DNA from 4 places in the Serratia sp. TSO36 genome. Region 4 is predicted to be linked to each of the others. Evidence: predicted binding sites of a transcription regulator. Region 4 holds the regulator's gene; each other region holds the start of a gene.

Region 1 (4,395 bases), on a different contig from region 4:
TCGCTCGGGTAGAGATAGAAGCCGCGGCCGTTCTTGCGCCCTTTGCGCCCGTCTTTCAGCACCGCATCGAACGCGGCAGGCGCGGCGAAGCGCGGCCCCAGCGCCTCGACCAGTACCGGGATGATCTTGGTGCCGACGTCGATGCCCACTTCATCCAGCAGGGTGATCGGGCCGACCGGGAAACCGAAGTCCACCAGCGCCTTGTCCAGCGACTCAATCGGCTCGCCTTCCAGCAGGCAGCGCGCCGCTTCGTTGATGTACGGCGCCAGGATGCGGTTGACATAAAAACCGGCGCTGTCGCCCACCACGATGGCGGTTTTGCCCTGCTTGTGCGCCAGCGCCACGGTGGTGGCGATGGTCTCTTCGCTGGTGCCGGCGTGCGGGATCACTTCCACCAGCGGCATCTTGTCCACCGGGCTGAAGTAGTGCAGGCCGATCACCTGCTGCGGCCGCTGGGCCTGTTCGGCGATGCGGCCGATAGGCAGCGAGGAAGTATTGGAGGCGAACACGGTATGCGGCGCGCAGTTGGCTTCTACCTCGGCCACCATCTGCTGCTTCAGCGCCAGATCTTCGAACACCGCCTCGACCACGATATCCACCTGTTCAAAGCCGGTGTAATCGGTAGAGCCGGAGATCAGCATCATCTGCTTTTGCCGTTCCGCAGCGCGCATGCGCTTGCGGCGCACCCGCTTGCCAAGCACGTCCCAACTGTATTTCAGCGCATGGTTGATACCGGTTTCATTGATGTCTTTGATGCGAACCGGCAATCCGCCGCGGGTGGCGGTGACGCAGGCGATGCCGCCGCCCATCAGGCCGCCGCCGAGAATGCCGACGCGATGCAGGGCGTGCGGCTGGGCATTGCCGCCCCGCTCCTTTTTCAGCGCGGTGGAGGCGAAGAACAGGCTGCGAAGCGCCGCCGACTGCGGCGTCATCGCCAGCTCGCCAAAGGCGCGCGCTTCGGCCTCATAGCCGCTGGCGCTGCCGTGATCCAACCCGGTGCGCACCACCTGAATGATGCGCTCCGCCGCCGGGTAATTACCGTGGGTTTTCGCCAACGTTTTCTTGCGCACGATGCTGAACAGCAGACTTCTGCCCAGCGGGCCGTTGAGCAGGCGATCCTGCCACGGCAGCTCGCGCTGATGCTTCCAGCCCTGCTTCACCCGCTCGATGGCGGTCTGCAACAGAATCGACTGCGGCACGGCGTCGTCCACCAACCCCATGCGCAGCGCCTGACGGGCGCGAATGTGCTTGCCGGTCAGGATCATGTCCAGCGCCTTGGCGGCGCCGACCAGGCGCGGCAGGCGCTGCGTGCCGCCAGAGCCCGGCAGCAGGCCCAGCTGCACTTCCGGCAGCCCGAGCGCGGTTTTGTCATCCAGCGAACAGACGCGCCCGTGGCAGGCCAGCGCCAATTCCAGGCCGCCGCCCAGGCAGGCGCCGTGAATGGCCGCCACTACCGGCACCGGGAACGCGGCGATCTGCGCCAACGTGCTCTGCCCTTTCTTGGCCAGCGTTTCCGCCTCTTTGGCGCTGGTGCAGGCGGCAATCATGGTGATGTCGGCGCCGGCGATAAACGAGTCCGGCTTGCCGGAAACGATCACCAGCCCTTCCAGCGCGGTATGCTGCTGCGCCCGGATCAGCACGTCGTTGACCTGTTCGACGAACTCGGCCTTGAGCGTGTTCACCTTGTCGCCCGGCACGTCGATGGTGATCACGCCGATGTTGTCGGGGCGAATCGTCAGCTGAAAGGCCGACGGTTTGGCGCGCTGTTCGTGCAGTGCGTTTTCAAAGCTCATCATTCCACCTCCACGATCATCGCGGCCCCTAACCCGCCGGCGGCGCAGGCGGTGGTCAGGCCCAGCCCGCCGCCGCGGCGTTTCAGCTCATGCAGCGTCTGGGTGATCATGCGCGCGCCGGTGGCGGCGAACGGGTGGCCATAGGCGATGGAACCGCCCAAGACGTTGAATTTGTCCATGTCCACCTCACCGATCGCCTGGCTGCGGCCAAGCTTCTCACGGGCGAACTCTTCGCTGGCGAACATCTTCAGGTTGGCCAGCGTTTGCGCGGCGAAGGCTTCATGCATGTCGATGAGCGTCAGATCGGCCAGACCGATGCCGGCGCGATCCAGCGCCAGCGGCGTAGCGTAGGAAGGCCCCAGCAGCATGTCTTCCCACACGTCGATGGCGGCGAAGGCGAAGCTGCGCAAATAGCCCAGCGGCTGCAGCCCCAGCTCTTTGGCGCGCGACTCGCTCATCATCAGCACCGCCGCCGCGCCGTCGGTCAGCGGCGTGCTGTTGGCCGCGGTGACGCTGCCATGCTTGCGATCGAACGCCGGTTTCAGCTTGGCGTAGGAAGCCAGGCTGGAGTCTTTACGGATGTTGTTGTCTTCAGAAAGCTGCGCGCGGTAAGGCGGCACATAGGCGGTCATCACCTCGTCGCGCAGCCACCCTTCCCGCCAGGCCTTGGCCGCCAGCTCGTGGGAACGGTGCGCCAGCGCATCCTGCGCCTCGCGGGTGATGCCGTGGCTCTTCGCCATCTGCTCGGCGGTATCGCCCATGCGCAGGCCGGTGGAATACTCCGCCACCGCCGGCGGCACCGGCATCAGATCGCGGAATTTCAGCCGGCTGAACAGTTTGAGACGCTGCGACAGCGTGCGCGCCTTGTTGACGTCCACCAGCGTGCGCGCCAGCGCCTTGCTGACGCCGATCGGCAAGACGGAAGAAGAATCCGCCCCGCCGGCGATGCCAACGCTGATGCTGCCGGCCATGATGCTCTCCGCCACGTTGGCGATTGCCTGGAAGCTGGTGGCGCAGGCGCGCGACACGCTGTAGGCGTCGGTATGGACGCTCATGCCGGTGCCCAGCACGATTTCACGCGCGATGTTCGGCGCCTCGGGCATTTGCACCACCTGGCCGAACACCAGCTGTTCGATAAGCTGCGGATCGATGCCGCTGCGCGCCAACAGCTCGCTCACCGCCGTTTTCCCTAAATCCACCGCCGGAATGCCGTGATAGGCAGTCGCCTGTTTGGCAAAGGGGGTACGCAGTCCATTCACAATCGCAATGCGGTCACCATGACGGGTCACCAACGGCAGTGCCTTACTCATAAATGCTCCTGAAGAAAATAACGTCAGCGCAATGGGCAGAAAGAGGTCTGACCTGATGAGGTCATTGTTAACCAAACGGTTACATTTGGCAAACCGGCAGAGATCAAAACTGCGAGCAGGCGCACTTTCTATCGGGGGCGGTGTGGGGAAAGGGAATCCCCGGCACGCGGCAGGCGGCGCCGGGGTAAAACGGGGATTAACGCAGGCCGAGCTGGAAGATCAGGGTTTCCGCCTGGCAGGCGAAGGTAAAATCGGCCGCCAACTGCACGCCGCCGTCAACCGGTTTAATGCTACTGCTGATGTCACAAGGGTCGGATTCGACCGCGCGCGCCTTTTCGCTCAGGGCGGCCAGCATCGCCTCCGCATCTTGTTGATTGCTGAACACCTGGCTGTAGGACGCGGTGCAATCGGTGTTATCCATCACGGTGCCGACATCCACACAGCAACACGCGGCGGTTTCCTGGGCGCTGCATTTATTAATTGCATCTGACATGATTGGTTCTCCTCAAAGGCCTCGGTTATCAGCCCAAATTGCCGTTTTACTCACCGGCACAAAGCCACAAAATTCTGCAGGTATTTTACGCTTCCACGCCGGCAATCACTAGCACTTACTTTTAATGGGTGTTTTAAGTGATGGAAATCACAAATAAAAATGAGCGCCTGCTAAGGAATGGTAAGAATTTTGTTATTTACCGCTGGCGTTTTGTTAAGCAGATCTCTTTTTTGATATCAGGTTAGAAATATTTCAAAAACAAACTTGCAACATTTTCACAGGTCAGACCTATACTTCAGCCACTGGTCTGATTTGTCTGAACGATAACGGACCCTACAATCCCGCGCTCCTTGTTACCTCGTGTAACAATAGTTTAAATAATAAACACATAATGAGGTTTTGGTCATGAGCCAGAAAAACCTATTGACTAAATCAGCTCTCGCAGCTGCAGTGGCAATTATCTCTTCAAACGTGTCTGCCGCAGGATTCCAGCTGAATGAGTTCTCATCAGCTGGTTTAGGACGTTCGTATTCTGGCGAAGGCGCCATGGCGGATACGGCGGCCTCGGCAAGCCGCAACCCGGCGTTGCTGATGATGTATACCCGCCCGGAACTTTCTTTCGGCGCGGTCTTCATCGACCCGGACGTTGACATTACCGGTCAATCCCCTTCCGGCGCCAGTTTGGATTCGAAAAACATCGCGCCGACCGCCTGGGTACCGAACCTGCATTATGTTCACCCGATTAACGATCAGTTCGCCGTAGGCGGCTCGGTCACCAGCAACTACGGTCTGGCGACAG
Region 2 (4,395 bases), on a different contig from region 4:
CGAACCACGGCCAGCAGATCGGCACGCCGCCGCGGACGGCCTTGCCTTTGGCGAAGGGGGTATTGTTGCTGAGCCAAATCACCGGCTGCTCACCGCTGGGCTGCCAGGCCAGCAAATGGGCGCCTTGCAGCGCGACGGCGGCGCGCACTTTCGGATGCGACACCACAACCACGCCCAGCTCATCGAGTTGCCGCTGGCTGATGTAAGGCGAAATCTGTTCGGAAACGGGCAGGGTGAAAATTTTCTCGTTCATTTCATGACCTATTGTTTGCCGGAGAGACAAATAAAAAAGGGCGACAAAAATGTCGCCCTCATTATCAGCTTAACATCATGCCATTACTTGGAGATGTGAGCGATCAGATCCAGAACCTTGTTGGAATAACCGGTTTCGTTGTCGTACCAGGAAACCAGTTTCACGAAGTTGTCGTTCAGTGCGATACCGGCTTTGGCATCGAACACGGAAGTCAGGACTTCGCCGTTGAAATCGGTGGAAACCACGTCGTCTTCAACATAGCCCAGAACGCCTTTCATAGAACCTTCAGCGGCGTCTTTGATGGCTTTCTTGATTTCTTCGTAGGTAGCCGCTTTTTCCAGACGCACGGTCAGGTCAACAACGGATACGTTTGGCGTCGGTACGCGGAACGCCATACCGGTCAGTTTGCCTTTCAGCTCTGGCAGAACAACGCCAACCGCTTTCGCTGCGCCGGTAGAAGAAGGGATGATGTTCTGGGATGCGCCGCGGCCGCCGCGCCAGTCTTTGTGGGACGGACCATCAACGGTTTTCTGAGTTGCGGTGGTCGCGTGAACGGTGGTCATCAGGCCTTCAACGATACCGAAGTTGTCGTTGATGACTTTAGCCAGTGGCGCCAGGCAGTTGGTGGTGCAAGAGGCGTTGGACACGATGTCCTGGCCGGCATATTTATCAAAGTTGGCGCCGCGCACGAACATTGGGGTCGCATCTTTGGATGGGCCAGTCAGAACCACTTTTTTGGCGCCGGCGGTGATGTGCTTACGTGCGGTTTCGTCGGTCAGGAAGATACCGGTCGCTTCAGCAACCACGTCAACACCCACTTCGTTCCACTTCAGGTTAGCCGGGTCTTTCTCTGCGGTAACACGGATGGTTTTGCCGTTAACAACCAGGTGGCCGTCTTTAACTTCTACCGTACCGTTGAAACGGCCGTGAGTAGAGTCATACTTCAGCATGTAAGCCATGTACTCTGCGTCCAACAGGTCGTTGATTGCAACGATCTCGATGTCAGAACGCTCTTGAGCAGCACGGAAAACAATGCGACCGATACGGCCAAAACCGTTGATACCTACTTTGATAGTCATATATTCCACCAGCTATTTGTTAGTGAATAAAAGGTTGGTTGTAAAATTACAAAAACCTTACCCAGCGTCAAGCGGAATCGTGTCAATTCTTGCGGCAAGTCAAACCGGAAGGGTGGTTTTGCACGCTTATTGCACAGTCCATTTGCGCTCGGCCTCATCCGTTATATGGGGACAAGCCGCCAAGTATAAAGTCAGCATACGCAAGATGTGTGATCGCTATCACATATCATCGTGACGTGGCCTTTATGGGCTACAGTTTAGGCCAAAAACCCCTGCAGCGGTGTTAATTTTTTGTTATTATTAATCATTGTTTTCGTTGACATTATCCACATTCAGAGATAAGCACAAATGGCTAAAGAGACAACCCCCGGTCATCCGGTCACGGAACTGAATGAAATCCAACGTTATGTGACGCAACAGCGCGGCACCGAAGCGCCGTTCAGCGGCAAATTGCTGCACAACAAGCGCGAGGGCGTGTACCATTGCCTGTGCTGTAACCAGCCGCTGTTCTATTCCGAAACCAAATACGATTCCGGCTGCGGCTGGCCGAGCTTTTATGAGCCGGTTTCCGCCGATGCTATCCGTTATCTTGATGATAATTCACATAATATGCATCGTGTTGAAATCCGCTGTGGCCATTGCGACGCACACCTGGGGCACGTTTTCCCCGATGGCCCGCAGCCGACCGGCGATCGCTACTGTGTCAATTCCGCTTCACTCAGCTTTACCGATGGCGAAAATGGCGACCAAACGGCTGGTTAAGTGGTAATTTAACCAACAAAATCGATTCAGCTAATTATTCATCCGTAAGCGAGAAGGGCTCTGATGGACGTGAAAGATCTGATTGCGGCGATGACGCCCGAGATATACCAGCGCCTGGTACAGGCGGTTGAACTGGGCAAATGGCCGGACGGCGTGGCGCTGACGCCGGAGCAAAAAGAAAACAGCCTGCAGGCGGTGATGCTGTGGCAGTCGATCAACAACGTCGATCCGCAGCACATGAGCATCGGCACCGACGGGCAGATCGTGATGAAGAGCAAGCAAGAGCTGAAACAGCAGTTCGTTGCCGAGCCGTTGGCCAAACTCAAACCGCAGTAAGGCTTCCCTAATGAAAGCGGGGCGATGTCGCCATCGCCCCGTCGATTCACCGTTTTTCGCCCTTAATTCCCAGCGATTCCGCCAGCTGCTGCGCCAGCCGGTTGTCGTCATCCGCGCCGTATTCCCAGAACATCGCACCGCCCAATCCCTGACTTTTGATGTATTCGGCCTTGATGGCCACCGAACGCGGATTCTCGTAGGAGATGGCGAACAGCGGCTTGCCTTCGGCGGATTGCAGCGTCAGGTAAGGCACTTTGGCGTCGTCATCCCAGTGCTCGCGAAAACGATGCTGCGGATCGTTGAGCAATTTACTGACGATATCGTGGTATTTAAAGTAAGTGTCTTTGCTGAGATCCAGCCCCAGCGCGTTGAACAGGGCGGTTTCTCGCGCGCTGAAGTAAGGTTGCGTCACCGGATGTTTGGCGGCGTCCGGCTTGTCCCAGTCGATACCCGCCTCGGTCGCCCGTTTCGGAACCCGGCCGTAGAAACCGATGCCCAGGTTCATCTGCGCCGGTTTCAGCCCGGCAGCCAGATAATTCTTTACCACGAAATCGGCGCTGTAGCGGTCGGCGGCCGCCACGGTTGGCCAACGTTTGGAATCGTACAGGTTGGCATTGAAGTACTGCGTGCCGTAAGCCATGTCGTAGGTCATCAGATTGATGTAGTCGAGGTAAGGGGCAATGCTTTTCACATCGACCCATTCCTGCGGGCTTTTGACGTTGGCCCCGACGGCGATGGTTAGCAGCTTGCCTTTACCCAGTGCCTGGTGAAGCTCTTTTAGCAGCAGGGTGAAGTTGTCGCGATCCGCCGGTTGGCTTTCCACCAGCCCCCAGGCGCCGTTCACCGGATATTCCCAGTCCAGATCGATGCCATCCAGCTGATACTGGGCGATCACCTGCAGCGCGGAGCGGATGAATATCGCCCGGTTTTCCGCAGTTGCCGCGGCACCGGAGAAACCGCGTGCGCCCCAGCCGCCGACCGACAGCAGCACTTTCAGCTCGGGGTTCTGTTTACGCAGTATCGGCAGCCGTTGCAGATCGGCCGTGACCTTCGGCGACAGGTAGATCTGGTGGCGGCGAGCGGGGTCTTTCAGCGCCGCATTGGCTTCGCCTTTCTCGCCGTTGTAGATCAGGCCGAACGAATAGTTGAGGTGGGTGATTTGCGTGACGTCCAGCTTGTCGATATCGCCACCGGGGCCGGCGGTGACGTCGCCGCCGCCGTTGAAGTAGCCGACGGAGAGATAAGCCGCCTGGGCCGTGCCTGCGCCGGCCATAGCCAACTGCACCGCCGCCAGCAAAGGCAGCAGTTTTCGGGTTATTTTCATGTCTGTCTCCTTGGGTCGGCAAGGCCGACCGTACCGCCAGGGGCGGTCACAATAAAGCCGGGCTCAGTGGGCCCCGGATGCGTATAACCGATTGACGCCAAAAGCGTCGCAGCCATAACAGCAAAAGCGCCTGCTGCTCACAAGCGGCTGGCGGAGAAGAAGGGCGATATTGTGAGCGGCGTCGAAGTTTCCGCCGCCGCTCGGAGAAGGCGCCGCTGGCGCTTGGGAGGGGTTAGCGGGCGAGAAACTGTGACAGGGTAACCAGTTGCGCACCGGCGCGCGCCATGTCCTGCAGCGCCCGCTCGCTGTCGTCTGGCTGCAGATTCACGCCGCAGCAGCCATCGACGATCACCTGCGTCGGATAGCCGGCGGCCAGCGCATCCAGCACGCTGAACTTCACGCAGTAGTCGGTCGCCAGGCCCATGATTGCCAGCCGCTGGACGCCCTGCGATTGCAGCCAGCCGTGCAGTTCGGTCTGCGCACGGTGGCCGTTATCGAAGAATGCGCTGTAGCTGTCGATATCCGTATCCTGGCCCTTGCGAAAAACGGCATTGATGTGCTGCCGCTGTAACTGGGGGTGAAAATCGGCGCCGTGGCTCCCTTGCACGCAGTGCACTGGCCACCACACCTGCGGCAGGCCT
Region 3 (4,395 bases), on a different contig from region 4:
GCGCCGGACAGCTCGTTCCCGAGCGATCACGGCACCGCCATCTTTACCTTTGCGCTGGCGTTCCTGTTCTGGCACCGGGTCTGGTCCGGTGCGCTGCTGATGATTGTCGCCGTCGGCATCGCCTGGTCACGCGTTTACCTCGGCGTACACTGGCCGCTGGATATGGTCGGCGGTTTCCTGCTCGGTCTGGTCGGCTGCCTGTTCGCCCAGCTGGTGTGGAATCTGTTCGGCGATGCCCTCGCCGACAAGCTGTCGCGCCTGTATCGTTTCCTGTTCGCCTTCGCCATTCGCCGCGGCTGGGTGAAAGAGTAACCGTACAACATGACCGGGGCATTACCGCCCCGTGATTTCACACCACGCCGGTGGTCACGCAGAACGCACGCGTTTTTCCCGCTCCCAGCATCACCCCCGCCTCACCCTCTGGCGCATTCGGGCGACAGTTCGCCGGCTGAACAAAGGCCAGCAGCCGCCGGTTGCCCTGAACGGCGATGCGCCGGAGGCCATAGTTGAATTGCCCGGTAGCGAAGCGCGTGACATAACGCCGGCCTTGTGGCGTCAGCATAAAGAACTCGGCCTGATCCACATAGCGCGTCAGATCGTCGGAGCACAGCAGTTCTTGCCCGATCGCATCCCCTAACAAAGCCGGCGTCGGCAGATTCTGGCGGAATACCGCGTCGGGAATGCAATCATAGTTGAGGCGACACACATAGCGCAGCGGCTGCGGCCGCTCGGCCAGGTTAGTGACCTTCATCTCTATGACGAACTGCGCGCTCTCGGCTGCCAAACGCAGCGCCGGGCCGATGCGCCAACGCCCGCCCAACCGCTCGCCTTCGCCATGCAACGTCAGCTCATCGCCCGTCAGCTGCAGCCACACGCGCTGCATCTGCAGCGGCGCGCCGTCGTGGCTCGGCCAGGCGGGGCAGAACGCCGCGTCGTCTGCGCGCTTTCTCCCGAGACCGCGGGCGCTGCGGCGGCCCGATTTCAATGAATAACCGTCAAACTCGGCGTCCCAAATCGCCAGGCCCTCATACGGCAAGACCGTCAGCGCGCCGCGGCAGTTCGCCAGCGTCAGCATCGGCCCGCGTTCTGCGCAGCGATGCGCGCTCACCGCGAAATCCGCATTGCGGAACAGTTCCTGCCGATGCGCCCCGAAAGCTTCAGGATCCAGTTCGATGTTGATCTTCATCTTTTTTCCCTCGACGTTGCGCCCGCGCAGGCCGCGAGCCGTTAAATGTTATTTAAATAACAAAACTCCGCCTTTAAGTTATACGTATAACGGCCTGTTCGCGACGATCTCGTCGACATTTTTTAAACATCGCTAGGTTTATCGGCATCTGAATGTTATTATTTTCACATTACCCATCCGGCTTACTGTCTTAACTTCACTAAGGAATCGCGATGACCACCGAAAACATCGATTACGCCAGCTACGTTGACCACACCCTGCTGGCGATGGACGCCACCGAACTGCAGATCGCCAAACTGTGCGAAGAAGCGCAGCAGCACAACTTCTATGCGGTATGCGTCAACTCCGGCTACGTGCCGCTGGCGGCCCAGCTGCTGCAGGAAAGCACCGTGAAAGTCTGCTCGGTGATCGGCTTCCCGCTGGGCGCCGGCCTGACCGTCGCCAAAGCCTTTGAAGCCAAAGCGGCGATCGCCGCCGGCGCGCAAGAGATCGATATGGTGATCAACGTCGGCTGGCTGAAAAGCGGCCTGCTGGACGAAGTGAAAGCCGACATCGCCGCCGTGCGCGAGGTTTGCGCGGCGATCCCGTTGAAGGTAATATTGGAAACCTGCCTGCTCAGCGATGCGCAGATCGTCCAGGTTTGTGAAATGTGTCGCGAACTCGATGTCGCCTTCGTGAAAACCTCTACCGGCTTCAGCACCGGCGGCGCTCGGGAAGAGCACGTCAAACTGATGCGCGAGACCGTGGGCAGCGAAATGGGCGTGAAAGCTTCCGGCGCCGTGCGCGATCGCGCCACCGCCGAGAAGATGATCAACGCCGGCGCCACGCGTATCGGCACCAGCTCCGGCGTCGCCATCGTATCCGGCGCCCAGCCGGCGGCGGGCAGCTACTGATCGTCGGCATGCCCTGACGGGCATAGCCAATACACAACGATGCGGGACAATACGGGCGGCCAATGCGGCCCGATATTGCCCCGCATCGTTGTGTTTAACGCCGGAAACGCCGGCACGCCCTTTACCTCTACTACCTGTGGGAAGACGGATCTATGGAAACGCGGCGCGAAGAACGTATCAACCGGTTAGTTCAGGCGTTAAAACGCGCTGACAAGATCCACCTGAAAGAAGCCGCCGTGCTGCTGGGGGTCTCGGAGATGACCATTCGCCGCGATCTGAGCGCCGAACCGGCGGCGGTGGTGCTGCTCGGCGGCTACGTGGTGACCGATCCGCGCAGCAACGGCGTCACCAACTACTTCGTTTCCGATCAAAAAGCCAAGCAGGTGACGGAGAAACGGCGCATCGGCCTGCTGGCGGCGCCGTTGATCAATGAAAACGACACGGTGTTTTTCGACTGCGGCACCACCACCCCGGCGATCATCGACGCCATCGCCGACGAGCTTACCTTCACCGCCGTGTGTCATTCGCTGAATACCTTCCTGGCGCTGCAGGACAAACCGAACTGCAAAGTGGTCCTGTGCGGCGGTGAGTTCAAGCCGAACAACTACATCTTTTCCAGCGTCGGCGGCCGCAACGAGCTCGATCACATCTGCCCGAACATCGCCTTTATCTCCGCCGCCGGCCTCAGCCTGCAGCACGGCGCCACCTGCTTCAACTTCGACGAGCTGGAGATGAAGCATCGCGCCATGGCGATGGCGCAGCAAAAGATCCTGGTGGCGGATCACAGCAAGTTCGGCAAAACCAAACCGGCCTGCATCGGCCCGCTGACGCAGTTCGATCGGGTGATCAGCGACCGCCAACCGGACGCCGACTTCATGGCGTTCTTCAACGACAACGCCATCGCTACCCGCTATTAATTCGCCTTCTGCGCCGTCGAAACCGACGGCGCACCGCTGCAATCCCCTTCTTTTCCCGCCCGAAAATGAACAAATAATGCGCAATCGATTCGCGTTTTTCGCTTATCCGCACGCAACATCAGGTTAATAAAATGCAACAGGTCACCCGGGTGATTATTTTCTCGCAGGCTAAACCCGCTGCCGGCTGGGTAAATTAACGACTATTTATGGCTTTTATATGATAAATCGCGCCAAAGGCCGCGATGTTTAAATAAACGGCGGTTTAAGCGGTTGCAGCAAATATCGCCAATACCTGTTAGGCATCTGTTATTTATATGATGAATGGTTACGCATTTCTATCCGCTAACCACGTAAGTAATTTCCCTTCGTTATTAACGGCGGTTTTCATTAAAAACCATTTAAAAACAAATCGATGAATGAAATTTTACTTACAAATACAATGTGATCCACATCACTAAAACTGCTTAATCCGGGTTTTTCGCTAGATCCAAAACCACGCATAAAATATATTGCTCGGCTTGCTGCTGAGCACAGCGCTTTATCCGGCTAATTATTGTACAAACCGCATAATCGCAGAAATTATTATGAGAGCGTTCTCAGCACAAAATCTTACACAAATGTGCAACAAATGCGCGAAAAATCGATAAAAAAGCAGATAACTGCACATATTGCGCATTTGAGAGCAGGATCACGGTTGTTTCTACTGTAAATCGTTATCTTGCCGCCAACAAAAATCGACAGGCAAAGACCTGTCGGTAGCGGTAACGACTTTTATCGCCCGTGACGGTGAAAAGTCTTTAGTGAATTACCCGGCGCTGTGCCTTGGTAATGAACACAATAAACAACCAGGGGGACGCCAAAACATCCCCGCAAGCAACACCTGATTCTTACCGCAAGCGTTGCCTGAATAGGACGTTTGACGGTTTAACCTTAAGTTTTGCCTTTTAATTTTAAATTCGTGTTCACTTCGGAGATATTTATGGACACTACACAGACCGGCACAATTGCCTCTGCGGCCTCGGGCTCCAGCAGTACCTGGCGTAAAACGGATACCATGTGGATGTTGGGCCTGTATGGCACCGCCATCGGCGCAGGCGTCCTGTTCTTGCCAATCAACGCCGGCATCGGCGGTTTGATTCCTCTGATCATTATGGCCATCATCGCTTTTCCGATGACCTTCTTTGCCCACCGCGGCCTGTGCCGTTTCGTTCTGTCCGGCAAAAATCCCGGTGAAGACATCACCGCCGTGGTAGAAGAGCACTTCGGCATCACCGCCGGTAAACTGATCACCCTGCTGTACTTCTTCGCCATCTACCCGATTCTGCTGGTTTACAGCGTGGCGATCACCAACACCGTCGACAGCTTCATCACCCACCAGTTGGGCATGACGTCGCCACCG
Region 4 (4,395 bases):
CCTGGAAGGCAGCTTCTACAGCCCTTACGCGCATGGCCTGCTCAACGCCTGGCGCGAGCGCGGCTGGCTCGGCGTGGTGATGCACTTTCGCGGCTGCAGCGGCGTGCCCAATCGCAAGCAGCGCATCTACCACTCCGGTGAAACCGAAGACGCGCGCTTCTTCCTGCGCTGGCTGCGCGACCGCTACGGCGAGGTGCCGACCGCGGCGGTCGGCGTTTCGCTCGGCGGCAACATGCTGGCCTGCTACCTGGCGCAGCAAGGCGCCGACAGCTTGCTGCAGGCGGCCGTGGTGGTCTCGGCGCCGCTGATGCTGGAGCCCTGCGCCTACCGCATGGAGCAAGGCTTTTCCCGCGTTTATCAGCGCTACCTGCTGGGGCAGCTGAAACAAAACGCCACCCGCAAGCTGTTGCACTATCCGGACACCCTGCCGCTCAAGCTGTCCCAACTGAACGGTCTGCGGCGCATCCGCGAATTCGACGACGCCATCACCTCGCGCATTCACGGCTTCAGTGACGCCACCGACTATTATCGCCGCTGCAGCGCCCTGCCGCTGTTGCCGGCTGTCCAAACGCCGCTGCTGATCATCCATGCGAAGGACGATCCCTTCATGACCCCTGAGGTGATCCCCGACGTCGCCGGCCTGCCGCGCAATATCGAATATCAGCTGACCGAGTTCGGCGGCCACGTCGGCTTCGTCGGCGGCACGCTGAAAAAACCATACATGTGGCTGGAGCATCGCATTCCGGCCTGGCTTTCCCCTTATCTGGACATCCCGACGTGATCATTCCCTGGCAAGAACTGGCAACCGACACCCTCAACAGCCTGATCGAATCTTTTGTACTGCGCGAAGGCACCGATTACGGCGAGCACGAACGCTCGCTGGAACAGAAGGTGGAGGACGTGCGCCGCCAGCTGAAAAACGGCGAAGTGGTGCTGGTGTGGTCGGAACTGCACGAGAGCGTCAACATCATGCCGCGCGGCCAGTTCCGCGCCGGGCAGGAAGAAATTTAGTGGCGATCGGTTCTATGACTGACGGAAAAAATCAGGTAACAATGGGGCATTGCAAACCAGCGCGCGCCATTTTTTCCCGAGATAGAGAGCGTCAACAAGAGCCACAATAATCCCCTGACGCCGGCGCATTCAACACGGAGTGACAACCACCATGTCTGCCAAACATCCCGTTATCGCGGTGACCGGTTCCAGCGGCGCCGGCACCACCACCACCAGCGTGGCGTTCCGCAAAATATTCCAACAGCTCAACATCCGCGCCGCCGAGCTGGAGGGCGACAGCTTCCACCGCTACACCCGGCCGGAAATGGACGCGGCGATCCGCAAGGCGCGCGATCTGGGCAGACACATCAGCTATTTCGGCCCCGAGGCCAACGACTTCGGCCTGCTGCAGCAGAGCTTCATCGACTATGGCAAGAACGGCACCGGCCGCTCGCGCAAGTATCTGCACACCTACGACGAAGCGGTGCCCTACAATCAGGTGCCGGGCACCTTCACCCCGTGGGAACCGCTGCCGGCGCCGACCGACGTGCTGTTTTACGAGGGGCTGCACGGCGGCGTGGTCACCGAGCACCACGACGTGGCCAACCACGTCGATCTGCTGGTCGGCGTGGTACCGATCGTCAACCTGGAATGGATCCAGAAACTGATCCGCGATACCGGCGAGCGCGGCCACTCCCGCGAAGCGGTAATGGATTCGGTGGTGCGTTCGATGGAAGACTACATCAACTACATCACGCCGCAGTTCTCGCGCACCCACATCAACTTCCAGCGCGTGCCGACGGTGGACACCTCCAACCCGTTCGCCGCCAAGGCGATTCCCTCACTGGACGAAAGCTTCGTGGTGATCCACTTCCGCGGGCTGGATCAAATTGACTTCCCCTATTTGCTGGCGATGCTGCAGGGATCGTTTATCTCGCACATCAATACGTTAGTGGTGCCGGGCGGCAAGATGGGGCTGGCGATGGAACTGATCATGGCGCCGCTGGTGCAGCGGCTGCTGGAAGGCAAGAAGATCGAATAAACGCGTTGAGCGCGGCGCCGAGCCGCGCTCCGCCTCGATTACGCCGGTTGGCGGATCTCGAAGCTGTGGGTCACCGTGGCGGCCTTGTTGAGCATCAGCGCCACCGAGCAGTACTTCTCCGCCGACAGGTTCACCGCACGCTCGACGATCTTGTCGGTCAGATCCTGGCCGGTAACGATGAAATGCAGGTTGATATGGGTGAACAACCGCGGAGCTTCTTCGCGGCGCTCGGAGGTCAGCTTCACCTCGCAGTCGCGCACGTCGTTGCGCCCTTTTTGCAGGATGGACACCACGTCGATCGCGCTACAGCCGCCCACCGACATCAGCACCATCTCCATCGGGCTGGGTGCTTTATCGCCGGCGTTGCCGTCCATCAGCACCTGGTGGCCGGAGGCCGATTCACCCAAAAACGTTAACCCTTCCACCCATTTAACTCTTGCCTGCATTCTGGTCACTCCGGTTGATTTCTTAAAATCAGAGTACGCTTTCGCATAGAAACAGGCAACGTAACCTGATGCTAATCATGCTGAAGCGAGACAACACGAGACACCCGCCTTACTCTGTGCTACAAACAGAGCCGCAATAAATCTTTCCGGGACACTGAATTTCAGGGAAACGCCCAGAGAAAGGCTCCTTTACCGGTATGTTAACAGAATGTAGCTTGCAGCGCTTACGGCAAGTTAATATGCTAGAGCGACAGCGTATTTTTATGACACGCCTCAAAACTTGCCGGTAGCCCTCGCTCATGATTGCGGCTACAGGCGGGTTTTACAGGGAACTCTGACCCCTGTGACACAAGGCAGCGATAACAACAGAGGATAACAGCGAATGGTTCTCGGCAAACCGCAAACAGACCCTACTCTCGAATGGTTCCTGTCTCATTGCCATATCCACAAATATCCATCGAAGAGTACGCTGATTCACCAAGGTGAAAAGGCCGAAACGCTTTACTACATCGTGAAAGGCTCCGTCGCGGTGCTGATCAAGGATGAAGAAGGTAAAGAGATGATCCTGTCCTACCTCAACCAGGGGGATTTCATCGGCGAGCTCGGATTGTTCGAAGAAGGCCAGGAGCGCAGCGCCTGGGTTCGCGCGAAAACCGCCTGTGAAGTGGCCGAAATTTCCTACAAGAAATTCCGCCAGCTGATCCAGGTGAACCCGGACATCCTGATGCGTCTGTCCGCCCAAATGGCGAGCCGCCTGCAGGTCACCTCCGAAAAAGTGGGCAACCTCGCCTTCCTGGACGTGACCGGCCGCATCGCGCAAACCCTGCTGAATCTGGCGAAGCAACCCGACGCCATGACTCACCCGGACGGCATGCAGATCAAGATCACCCGTCAGGAGATCGGCCAGATCGTCGGCTGCTCGCGCGAAACCGTTGGCCGTATTCTGAAAATGCTGGAAGATCAAAACCTGATTTCCGCCCACGGCAAAACCATTGTCGTCTACGGCACCCGTTAATCCCTGAAGAAACGGCGCAATCTGCGCCGTTTTTTTATCTGCTCTCTGCCATGTGGCGCCGCCTGATCTACCACCCGGAAATCAACTACGCACTGCGACAAACGCTGGTGTTGTGCCTGCCGGTGCTGTTCGGCTTGTTGATAGGCCAGCTGCAGCTCGGCCTGATGTTCTCTCTGGTGCCCGCCTGCTGCAATATCGCCGGTCTGGACACGCCGCATAAGCGCTTCTTTAAACGGCTGGTGGTTGGCGGCTCGCTGTTCGCCTTCAGCAGCGTGCTGCTGCAACAAGCCCTACTGTGGCACGTGCCGCTGCCGGCTCTGATGCTGGGCCTGGCGCTGCTGCTCGGCGTCACCGGTGAAATCAGCCCGCTGCACGCCCGGCTGTTGCCGGCGGCGCTGGTGGCCGCCATCTTCGCCCTCAGCACGGCCGGCACGGTGCCCATCTGGCAGGCGCCGCTGCTGTACGCCATCGGCACCGTCTGGTACGGCTTATTCACCTGGTTCTGGTTCAAGCTGTGGAAAGAGCAGCCGATGCGCGAGACGCTGAGCCAGCTCTACCTGGAACTGGCAGACTATTTCGAGGCCAAATACTCGCTGCTGACCCAGCACACCGATCCGCAAACCGCGCTGCCGCCGCTGCTGGTGCGCCAGCAAAAGGTGATGGATCTGATCAGCCTGTTGTACCAACAGCTTAATTTCCTGCCGCACGCCAACAACCTCGAGCAAAAGCGCCTGCAGCGCGCCTTTCAGGTGGCGATGGACCTGCAGGAGCACATCACCGTCAGCCTGCATCTGCCGGAGGAAGTGCAAAAACTGGTGGAGCAGAGCCAGGCCGAAGCAATCATTCGCCGCAATGCTCAGGTGATCGCCGGCCGGCTGCGCGTAGTGGCGCACGATATTCTC

What was found. Region 4 encodes CRP, which controls carbon source genes, mostly activating them, when cyclic AMP is high. Its sites were predicted from a motif close to ATGTGANNNNNNTCACAT; they were not measured.
Region 1: ACK3CV_RS17835 (YfcZ/YiiS family protein) is a predicted target of CRP. The motif match lies at 3,732-3,749, and genes of this name have one in related genera.
Region 2: msrB (peptide-methionine (R)-S-oxide reductase MsrB) is a predicted target of CRP. The motif match lies at 1,540-1,557, and genes of this name have one in related genera.
Region 3: deoC (deoxyribose-phosphate aldolase) is a predicted target of CRP. The motif match lies at 1,339-1,356, and genes of this name have one in related genera.

The regions. Positions count from the first base shown of each region.
Region 1 is NZ_JBJZOU010000021.1:65,271-69,665, forward strand. Features, by position in the region: gene fadJ (fatty acid oxidation complex subunit alpha FadJ) at 1-1,793, opposite strand, end outside; gene fadI (acetyl-CoA C-acyltransferase FadI) at 1,793-3,103, opposite strand; gene ACK3CV_RS17835 (YfcZ/YiiS family protein) at 3,300-3,596, opposite strand; gene fadL (long-chain fatty acid transporter FadL) at 3,996-4,395, shown strand, end outside.
Region 2 is NZ_JBJZOU010000015.1:182,991-187,385, reverse strand. Features, by position in the region: gene ACK3CV_RS14300 (D-hexose-6-phosphate mutarotase) at 1-253, opposite strand, end outside; gene gapA (glyceraldehyde-3-phosphate dehydrogenase) at 337-1,332, opposite strand; gene msrB (peptide-methionine (R)-S-oxide reductase MsrB) at 1,681-2,094, shown strand; gene ACK3CV_RS14285 (YeaC family protein) at 2,158-2,430, shown strand; gene chiD (chitinase ChiD) at 2,477-3,754, opposite strand; gene pncA (bifunctional nicotinamidase/pyrazinamidase) at 3,987-4,395, opposite strand, start outside.
Region 3 is NZ_JBJZOU010000010.1:344,352-348,746, reverse strand. Features, by position in the region: gene ybjG (undecaprenyl-diphosphate phosphatase) at 1-312, shown strand, start outside; gene ACK3CV_RS08675 (aldose epimerase family protein) at 350-1,186, opposite strand; gene deoC (deoxyribose-phosphate aldolase) at 1,399-2,079, shown strand; gene deoR (DNA-binding transcriptional repressor DeoR) at 2,232-2,996, shown strand; gene ACK3CV_RS08660 (HAAAP family serine/threonine permease) at 3,976-4,395, shown strand, end outside.
Region 4 is NZ_JBJZOU010000026.1:48,355-52,749, forward strand. Features, by position in the region: gene ACK3CV_RS23285 (hydrolase) at 1-781, shown strand, start outside; gene ACK3CV_RS23290 (YheU family protein) at 778-1,011, shown strand; gene ACK3CV_RS23295 (phosphoribulokinase) at 1,163-2,032, shown strand; gene ACK3CV_RS23300 (OsmC family protein) at 2,071-2,478, opposite strand; gene crp (cAMP-activated global transcriptional regulator CRP) at 2,861-3,493, shown strand; gene ACK3CV_RS23310 (YccS/YhfK family putative transporter) at 3,544-4,395, shown strand, end outside.